Regions from separate parts of the Lentibacillus sp. L22 genome, predicted to be linked through region 2. Evidence: a T-box and tRNA genes for the amino acid it is inferred to sense, from the RefSeq annotation. Region 2 holds a T-box; the other holds one or more tRNA genes.

Region 1 (4,431 bases), on a different contig from region 2:
AGACAGGCTATTGGTGTTATCATGGGGGCGAATATTGGTACAACCGTAACTGCATTTATTATCGGAATTGAACTGGGAGACTATGCTTTACCTATTCTTGCAATTGGATGTTTCTTGATTTTCTTCTTTTCCAATCAAAAGGTCACGGCAATCGGACAGGCTATATTTGGCTTTGGAGCACTATTTTTCGGGCTGACTCTGATGGGAAATGGGATGGCACCGTTAAGTAATTTGGAGGCATTTCATCAGCTTACGCTAAACATGAGCGAAAATCGGATCCTCGGTTTATTGGTGGGAACACTATTCACGGTAATCGTGCAAAGCTCAAGTGCCACCATCGGTATTTTGCAAGGGTTATTTGCTGAAGGAGCGATCGATTTACATGCTGCTTTACCTGTTTTATTTGGGGATAATGTAGGTACGACAATCACGGCGGTTTTAGCATCACTTGGGGCGAGTGTAGCTGCAAGAAGAGCCGCATTTATCCACGTTATCTTTAACTTGATTGGAGCTGCGATTTTTTTAACTTTTTTACCGCTTTTCACGAAGTTTGTTGAATTATTACAGGATCAATTCGATTTGAATCCGGAAATGACATTAGCGTTTGCGCATGGCAGTTTTAATATCGCCAATACATTGATTCAGTTTCCATTTATCGCTGGACTAGCCTGGTTGGTGACAAAAATAATCCCTGGTGAAGATGTAACTATTGAGTATAAACCACAACATCTGGATCCAATTTTTATCCAGCAATCATCAGCAGTTGCGTTGGATCAGGCAAAGGCTGAAATCATTCGTATGGGTGAATATGCATGTATGGGGCTGGAAGAGACGAATCAATATTTGTTTACCCGCCAACAAAAACATTCCGATTTGGCAAGACAATTGGAAGGTGCACTTAATAATCTGGATCAGAAGATAACGGATTACCTGGTTACGATAGCGTCAGGTTCATTATCGGAATTGGAAAGCGCCCGGCATACCGCATTAATGGATTTAGTTCGAGATATAGAGCGAATCGGCGACCATTTCGAAAATATTATTGAACTGATTGATTATAAAATTGCCAATAAGGTTGATTTGACCGAAGAGGCACAAACAGACTTGAATCAGATGTTTACATTAACGATACATACGGTTAAGCAGTCAATAAGTGCACTGGATCAAGTGAGTCGAGAAAAGGCGTTAATGGTTGTTGATAAAGAGGACGAAATTGATAACATGGAACGCCGCCTTCGTAAACAACATATTGTTCGAATGAATAAGGGACAATGCACTGGATCTGCCGGGATCGTATTTGTTGATATGATTAGCAATTTGGAGCGGATTGGGGACCATGCAGTGAATATCGCAGAAGAAGTTCTTGGTGGTAAATAGATAATGTTATCGGCTTTACTGGGTAGAGCTGATAACATTTTAAAATTTATTATTGAAAACCGCGAATGAACATGCTATAGTATTTATTGTTGTTGTAACAAACAACACGATCTAACAATTTTTATACATATAACATTTTAATTGACATTTCTTGTTGCAAATGGTAAGATATTATTCGTCGCTGATTAATGATGAGCTAGTGAAATGATAATTATTCCACAGTAGCTCAGTGGTAGAGCTATCGGCTGTTAACCGATCGGTCGTAGGTTCGAATCCTACCTGTGGAGCCAATGATGGCGGTGTAGCTCAGCTGGCGAGAGCGTACGGTTCATACCCGTAAGGTCGGGGGTTCGATCCCCTCCGCCGCTACCATCTTAATATGTTACATCATGCTTCTGGTGTGGTTAATGTATTAAATTGATATTTTACGTACATGGCTTAATATATAGTAGTAATCATTCTGATAAAATGTACGAGAATAATGATCGAATACAAAATTTAATTAGTTATCAACTGGAAAAAAGGACCCTTAGCTCAGCTGGTTAGAGCTATCGGCTCATAACCGATCGGTCGCAGGTTCGAATCCTGCAGGGTCCACCATTTAGACATACGGAGGTATACCCAAGTCTGGCTGAAGGGATCGGTCTTGAAAACCGACAGGCGGGTCAAACCGCGCGGGGGTTCGAATCCCTCTACCTCCTCCATACATAATAGATGCCAGAAGTTAAAGATCAGATGTCGAAAATTGAATATGGCTCGGTAGCTCAGTCGGTAGAGCAAAGGACTGAAAATCCTTGTGTCGGCGGTTCGATTCCGTCCCGAGCCACCATTTTGACAAGCAGTCGCTTGTTTTTTTATTGCAAATAGGCTTTTATACAGAATAATTGTTGGCTAATAGTCAACTAGACCACTTATCTGCTTTCATCTGATCATACGCAGCTTTAAAATTTTGGAAAGATTTCTTTCCCAATTTGTTAACATTCCCCTCAAAAAAACGATTGAAAATAATGTCTTTTGCTTCCTCTACTGTGCAATGTTGGGTATTCATGGTTAGCTTGAAATAAGAACAAAAATATTTTTGACTAAGTGTACCCGCATTTTTGATGAACATATCAATACTCCTTTTAAAATAATTATCTAGTTTTCCCATTATAGAACATACTGGGTGATGATCCAAAGATTTGCGGTTTAACAAGATGTTTCATTCTTTTTAAACCGGGTAAATAAATATTGGAGCATCATTCTGTTGAAATAAATCGTTTCATTTGCAAGTGTTATAATGCTCTGATAATCTTATAGCAAAAGGGTTGGACATAAGCTCCCTTTTTAACCATCATAAAGGAGGACGTTAAGCAATGGCAAAATTTGAATTACCAGAATTACCTTATGCATACGATGCTTTAGAACCAACAATTGACAAGGAAACAATGAACATCCACCATACGAAGCATCACAATACTTATGTTACCAAATTAAATGGAGCACTTGAAGGACATGAAGATCTTCAAGATAAATCGCTTGAAGATCTGTTGGGCAACCTTGATGCAGTGCCAGAGGATATCCGTACTGCTGTCCGTAATAATGGCGGTGGACATGCCAACCATAGTCTTTTCTGGAAAGTACTTTCTCCAAATGGCGGTGGAGAGCCTTCAGGTGAACTTGCAGAGAAAATAAATGCTAAATTTGGCAGCTTTGACAAATTTAAAGAAGCATTTGCTGATGCTGCTGCTGGACGTTTCGGATCTGGTTGGGCATGGCTTGTTGTTAAAAACGGCGACCTTGAAATTACCAGTACCCCAAATCAGGATACTCCATTGATGGATGGTGTAACACCAATTCTTGGACTTGATGTTTGGGAGCATGCATACTATCTTAAATATCAAAACAGACGCCCGGAATATATTTCAGCATTTTGGAATGTAGTAAACTGGGATCAAGTTGAAAAAAACTATAACGAAGCCAAATAAAATGCCAGAAAAAACGCGGGAGATTTTCCCGTGTTTTTTAAATGATAAAAAACTCGCCAACGGATTTTTCTAAAAACTTTTATTGGTTGCATTTCTTATTCCTTTTGCATATCTCATCTTGATTTGCTCACACTATTGGATATACAAAAGGAGAGCTTAAAACCATGAAAAGTTTGGAGAAAATAACAGGAGTAGAAGTAAATCGTGATTTAATTTTTTTGTTAATAATTGGAGGGCTTTATTCGCTGGGAATATTTCTTTCCAATACATTTGTAAATATTTATTTATGGAAGCAGTCGGGGGATTACATGACCATCGCTATTTACAACCTTGGCATTTATGTATTTCAAGCGGTTATGTTTATTATCGCTGGAAGAATAGCCAAGAAGATTGATCGTGTTATCGTGTTAAGACTAGGGGTAATTTTTTTATCTCTATTTTTTTTGACTGTTTTAATCATTGCTGAAAAGGCATCAACTTTTAATTTTTTGCTGGGCAGTCTGCTTGGAATTGGGTATGGATTTTATTGGCTCGCATACAATGTGTTGACGTTCGAGATAACAGAACCGGAAACGCGGGACTTCTTTAACGGTTTTCTTGGTGTCATGCAATCATTTGCTGGTATGGTTGGACCGGCACTGGCGGGATTCATCATCGCCAGAATGACCGATAACGTTGGATATACTACCATTTTTTCAATATCCTTTATTTTATTTATTTGTGCCGTAACCTGCAGTTTTTTCCTGAATCGCAGAAAGGCGGAAGGAAACTTTCATTTTAAACGGATCCTGGCTGAGCGGACGCAGAACAAAAACTGGGGAAAAATTTTATATGCCCATGTTTTTCAAGGACTGCGTGAAGGTATTTTTGCTTTTGTTATCTCCATTTGGGTCTTTATCGTGACAAATAGTGAACTGGCTCTCGGGATGTTCAATTTAACATTGTCAGCCCTGTCCTTTGTTTTTTACTTTATGGCGACCAAATTAATTAAACCATCGTTACGAAAAAAAGCAATTCTGCTTGGTGGAGCCATCCTTTATTTCTCCATTTATATTATTTTATTCCATATCAGCTATGCCAACTTAAT
Region 2 (4,431 bases):
TGGTCACTGCCTTCCAAGTAGACATCTGCTGGACGACGGTGATCTTCCCGACCAAGCAAGACCGCCTCATGCGAGGAACCGGAGTCAAACCAAACGTCCATAATGTCCATCTCTTTGGTGAACGTACCATTTGGGCTATGTTCCGAAGTAAATCCTTCGGGTAATAATTCTTTGGCATCCCACTCAAACCAGATATTTGATCCATGTTCAGCAAATAGTTTCGATACATGTTCGATCGTTTCATCAGTAATAATTGGTTCCTTATCTTCACCATAAAATACCGGGATTGGCACACCCCATGTCCGTTGCCGGGAAATACACCAGTCTTCCCGATCCCGAACCATATTGTAAAGACGCGTTTCACCCCATTGCGGATACCAATTAATCCGCTTGATTTCGTCCAAAATATCCTGGCGAAAATCTTTAATCGATGCAAACCACTGTGACGTAGCCCGAAAAATGGTTGGCTTTTTCGTCCGCCAGTCATGTGGATAGGAGTGGGTAATGAAGTTTAACTTCAGTAGTGCACCAACCTCATCCAATTTCTCTGTGATTGGTTTATTGGCGGTATCATAGAACATCCCTTCGTAACCGGGGGCTTCATCTGTAAAGACACCCTTTTCATCGACTGGACATAATGCATCAATGCCATATCGTTTGGATACGTAGAAGTCGTCTTCCCCATGTCCCGGGGCGGTGTGGACGCAACCAGTACCGGCATCAACAGTCACATGATCGCCAAGCATAACGAGCGAGTCGCGATCATAAAATGGATGTTTCGTCACTATTTTATCTGCTTCTTTACCACGGAATGTTTTAACAACTTCCGGATTTCCCCAACCCAGTTCTTCTGCAACAGTAGGTAACAACTCCTCGGCAACGATAAATTTATCATCATCAACTTGTGCCACCACATAGGTGAGGTCCGGATGCAAGCTGATTCCCAGGTTGGCCGGGATGGTCCATGGCGTTGTTGTCCAGATAACGAATTTCTCGCCACCTTCCAGAAGATCCTTTCCATCCGTTACCTCAAATGCAACATAAATGGATGGGGAACGTTTATCATGATATTCGATTTCAGCTTCCGCAAGTGCTGATTCTGATGACGGAGACCAGTAAACAGGCTTCATTCCTTTATAGATATAGCCTTTTTTTGCCATTTCCCCGAACACCCGGATTTGGGCTGCTTCATAGTCCTTTGTTAATGTGATATATGGATGCTCCCAATCGCCACGAACACCTAGTTCTTTAAACTGGGAACGTTGATTATCAATTTGTTTCATCGCGTATTCGGCACATTTTTGACGAAACTCAGCGACGCTCATCTTTTTACGATTGACTTTTTTCTTTTTCGCCAGTGCTGTTTCGATTGGCAGGCCGTGTGTGTCCCATCCCGGAACATATGGGGCTTGGAACCCGGCCATTGATTTGTAGCGCGTAATAAAGTCTTTTAAAATTTTGTTCAAGGCATGACCAATGTGTAAATCACCATTGGCATATGGCGGGCCATCATGCAGTACAAATAATGGTCTTCCTTCTGTACGCTCCAAACTCTTTTCATATAGGTTGTTTTCATCCCATTCTTTCCGACGCAGCGGCTCTTTATTCGGCAAGTTCCCCCGCATCGGGAATTTGGTTTTCGGCATTAATAATGTTTCTTTGTAATCCATATCCTTTCCTCCTACAAATTAATTATATGGCTCCACATTAGGCGGTTTTTTCAAATCCAAATAAAAAAGCCTTCACATCCCAAAAAAGGGACGAGAAGACTCGCGGTACCACCCTTATAAATTTAATTCATTACAATTAAATTCACTCAGAGATTCGTAACGTGAATGAACCGTCCATATCTACTAGGCAACCGTTCGTATGGATACTCCAGAGTGATGTTCTAAAAGGATACTGTATCAGGCTTCCACCATACCCTGACTCGCTTTAACAGCTGACGATCTTTTATACTGTCTCTGTCATCGTATTAGATATATTATATGTGTACAAATTATATGCATAAATTCCTGAAACGTCAAGGATTATGAATTATTTTCTGCTAATTCGGGTTCTTCATCCATTTCCGTATCAAGCAGCCTATCCCAATCATTGGTATCAATCATGTCCAATTGCGCTTCTACCAACATTCTAAATCGTGTCCGGAAAACTTTCGCCTGTTTTTTTAATTGTTCCACATCCGCTGAAATCCGTCGTGACTTTTCCAGCGCTTCATTAATAATTCGATCGGCATTTTTTTCCGCTTCTTTAATAATCAATTTTGCTTCTTTGGATGCACTGCCTTTCACTTCTTCGGCTGTCTCCTGGGCAACGAGGATCGACTTATTCAATGTTGTTTCAATATCTGTGAAATGTCCAAGCTTTCCCTCTAGTTGTTCCACTTTTTCTTGCAAATTCTTCTTTTCCCGGATGGTCATTTCATAGTCTTTAATGACCTGATCGAGAAATTCATTGACTTCATCCTCATTATAGCCTTTCCAGCTTCTGGAGAATTCTTTATTGTGAATATCTAGTGGTGATAATGGCACAAGGCCACCTCCTAACAAAAAATATCGAACACTCATACTGCTATATTTCTACATAAATAGCGTTTTTCCTGCATGTACAGGAAATTATTTTAAAATGGCCGTTGTAATCCGCCGTTTTTCCTTTTTGGTCTGACCGTTAATAGTGACCAGTTTACTTCTTCCTTTTCCCCGCAATGATAACAGGTCCCCTTCCTGTAAAAGCAGGGCTGGATTTTCCACTGTTTTATGATTTACCTTTACCAAGCCTTTTTCAACGTAATTTGCGGCATCTTTGCGGGAAAGCTTGTATATTTCTTTTACAACCGTATCCAGTCGCAATGAAGAAACTGTACATTCTGTTTCCTTCCAATGTTTTTCTTCTCCTAAAAAAGCAGATAACGGCTGTGTTTCGAATTTCAATTTTGCTTGTCTGATACTCGTTAAATTGATTTGAACATATGATGCGATTTCCTTGGCTATCAGGATTTGTACAACGCCGTCTTTTGCATGGATATCACCCAGCTTTTTTCGTTTAACACCCAAGGATAGGAATGCCCCCATAACATCGCGATGTGTTAAAGTAATAAACTTTTTCGAGTAGGTTGTCTGCAGTAATACCAACTCAAAATCAGCCTCATCAATTGGCTCGTACATCGGAGCAATGATCATTCGTTTACGTTCGGTATATGGACCACCGCCATGTTTATGTAATCTAAGTATCTCATGCTTACCGATGAGCGTCTCCATAATATGTTGTTGCCTGGGATCCAGAAAATCAGTTAATTTTGGAATGTAGGAGTTTTCAACCTGTTCCTTCCATGCCAATACCTGGTCAATAAATTCTTGTTCATCTCTGCGAAAGTGCTGAGATATGTCCATTGTCGTTTCACCTTAAAGCAGAAGCATTCTGAACAGCTCAAATAAGCCGCTTCTTGCTAAATATAGTACAAAAATAGCAACGATTGGTGAGAAATCAATCATTCCCAGTGGCGGTATAATTTTACGGAATATTTCCAGATATGGTTCACAAATCTTGGCCATCAACACCCCAAACGATGATTCGCGTGCACCTGGAAACCAGGACATAAAAATATAAATAATTAATGCATAAGAATATATCTCAACGGCTAAATTAATAATATTTAATAATTGATACATGCTTTGCTACCATCCCTTTTCATCAACTTCATTCATAAATGCTTCGGAAATTTTTCCGGAAACATCTACATTATCTGGTGTGCAAAGAAATGTCTCTGCACCGAGCTTTTGCATGTCGCCATTGACAGCGTAAACTGTTCCGCTGAGAAAGTCAACAATGCGTTTGGCCTGATGATGATCAATCCGTTGTAAATTTATCACAACAGCCCGGCGATTGATAAGGTTATCAGCAATTTCCTGTGCCTCATTATAGGATCCGGGCTCGCATAGAACAACCTTGGAAGAAGGCTGCTGCAAGCTTTTTAGATTGACAACATTTCGTCCTTGCTCTTTTGACATACTTTCAGGCACTTCCGGTTCCTCCTGTTCCTCAACGTATTCGTATTCATCATCCATCGTGAAAAATGTTTTTATTTTATTTTTTATGCTCATATTTTCACCTCATTTATGTTATGAACCGACCAATTTGGAACCAATCCGGATATGTGTAGCTCCCTCTTCAATCGCAATTTGATAATCATTGCTCATTCCCATTGACAAGTAATGACATGGAGCATGGGGAAATTTTTGTTGTTCAATGATATCCCGTAATGCTGCCAACTGTCGGAATGTTTCTCTTAATAAATGCTCGTCATCAGTATGCGGCGCCATGGTCATCAAACCGACAATACGTATCTGATCAAAATCTTGCAGTGATCGAATAAATGACTCCACCCGATCTTTGGTTAGTCCATGTTTTGATTCTTCCTCACTGACATTC

Evidence for each region. A T-box is a leader RNA that pairs with one kind of tRNA and senses whether it is charged. The one in region 2 lies ahead of ileS (isoleucine--tRNA ligase), so its partner is inferred to be a tRNA-Ile.
Region 1: it encodes a tRNA-Ile, which carries the amino acid that the T-box ahead of ileS (isoleucine--tRNA ligase) is inferred to sense. The anticodon was not compared.

Annotation. Positions count from the first base shown of each region.
Region 1 covers NZ_JBFNXI010000009.1:2,587-7,017, reverse strand. The annotation lists gene ABRT01_RS06310 (Na/Pi cotransporter family protein) at 1-1,377, shown strand, start outside; tRNA gene ABRT01_RS06305 (tRNA-Asn) at 1,593-1,667, shown strand; tRNA gene ABRT01_RS06300 (tRNA-Met) at 1,673-1,749, shown strand; tRNA gene ABRT01_RS06295 (tRNA-Ile) at 1,901-1,977, shown strand; tRNA gene ABRT01_RS06290 (tRNA-Ser) at 1,989-2,081, shown strand; tRNA gene ABRT01_RS06285 (tRNA-Phe) at 2,131-2,206, shown strand; gene ABRT01_RS06280 (hypothetical protein) at 2,276-2,527, opposite strand; gene ABRT01_RS06275 (superoxide dismutase) at 2,733-3,344, shown strand; gene ABRT01_RS06270 (MFS transporter) at 3,509-4,431, shown strand, end outside.
Region 2 covers NZ_JBFNXI010000019.1:14,399-18,829, forward strand. The annotation lists gene ileS (isoleucine--tRNA ligase) at 1-1,670, opposite strand, end outside; T-box leader at 1,754-1,980, opposite strand; gene ABRT01_RS10230 (DivIVA domain-containing protein) at 2,031-2,534, opposite strand; gene ABRT01_RS10235 (YlmH family RNA-binding protein) at 2,619-3,392, opposite strand; gene ABRT01_RS10240 (YggT family protein) at 3,405-3,671, opposite strand; gene ABRT01_RS10245 (cell division protein SepF) at 3,678-4,103, opposite strand; gene ABRT01_RS10250 (YggS family pyridoxal phosphate-dependent enzyme) at 4,122-4,431, opposite strand, start outside.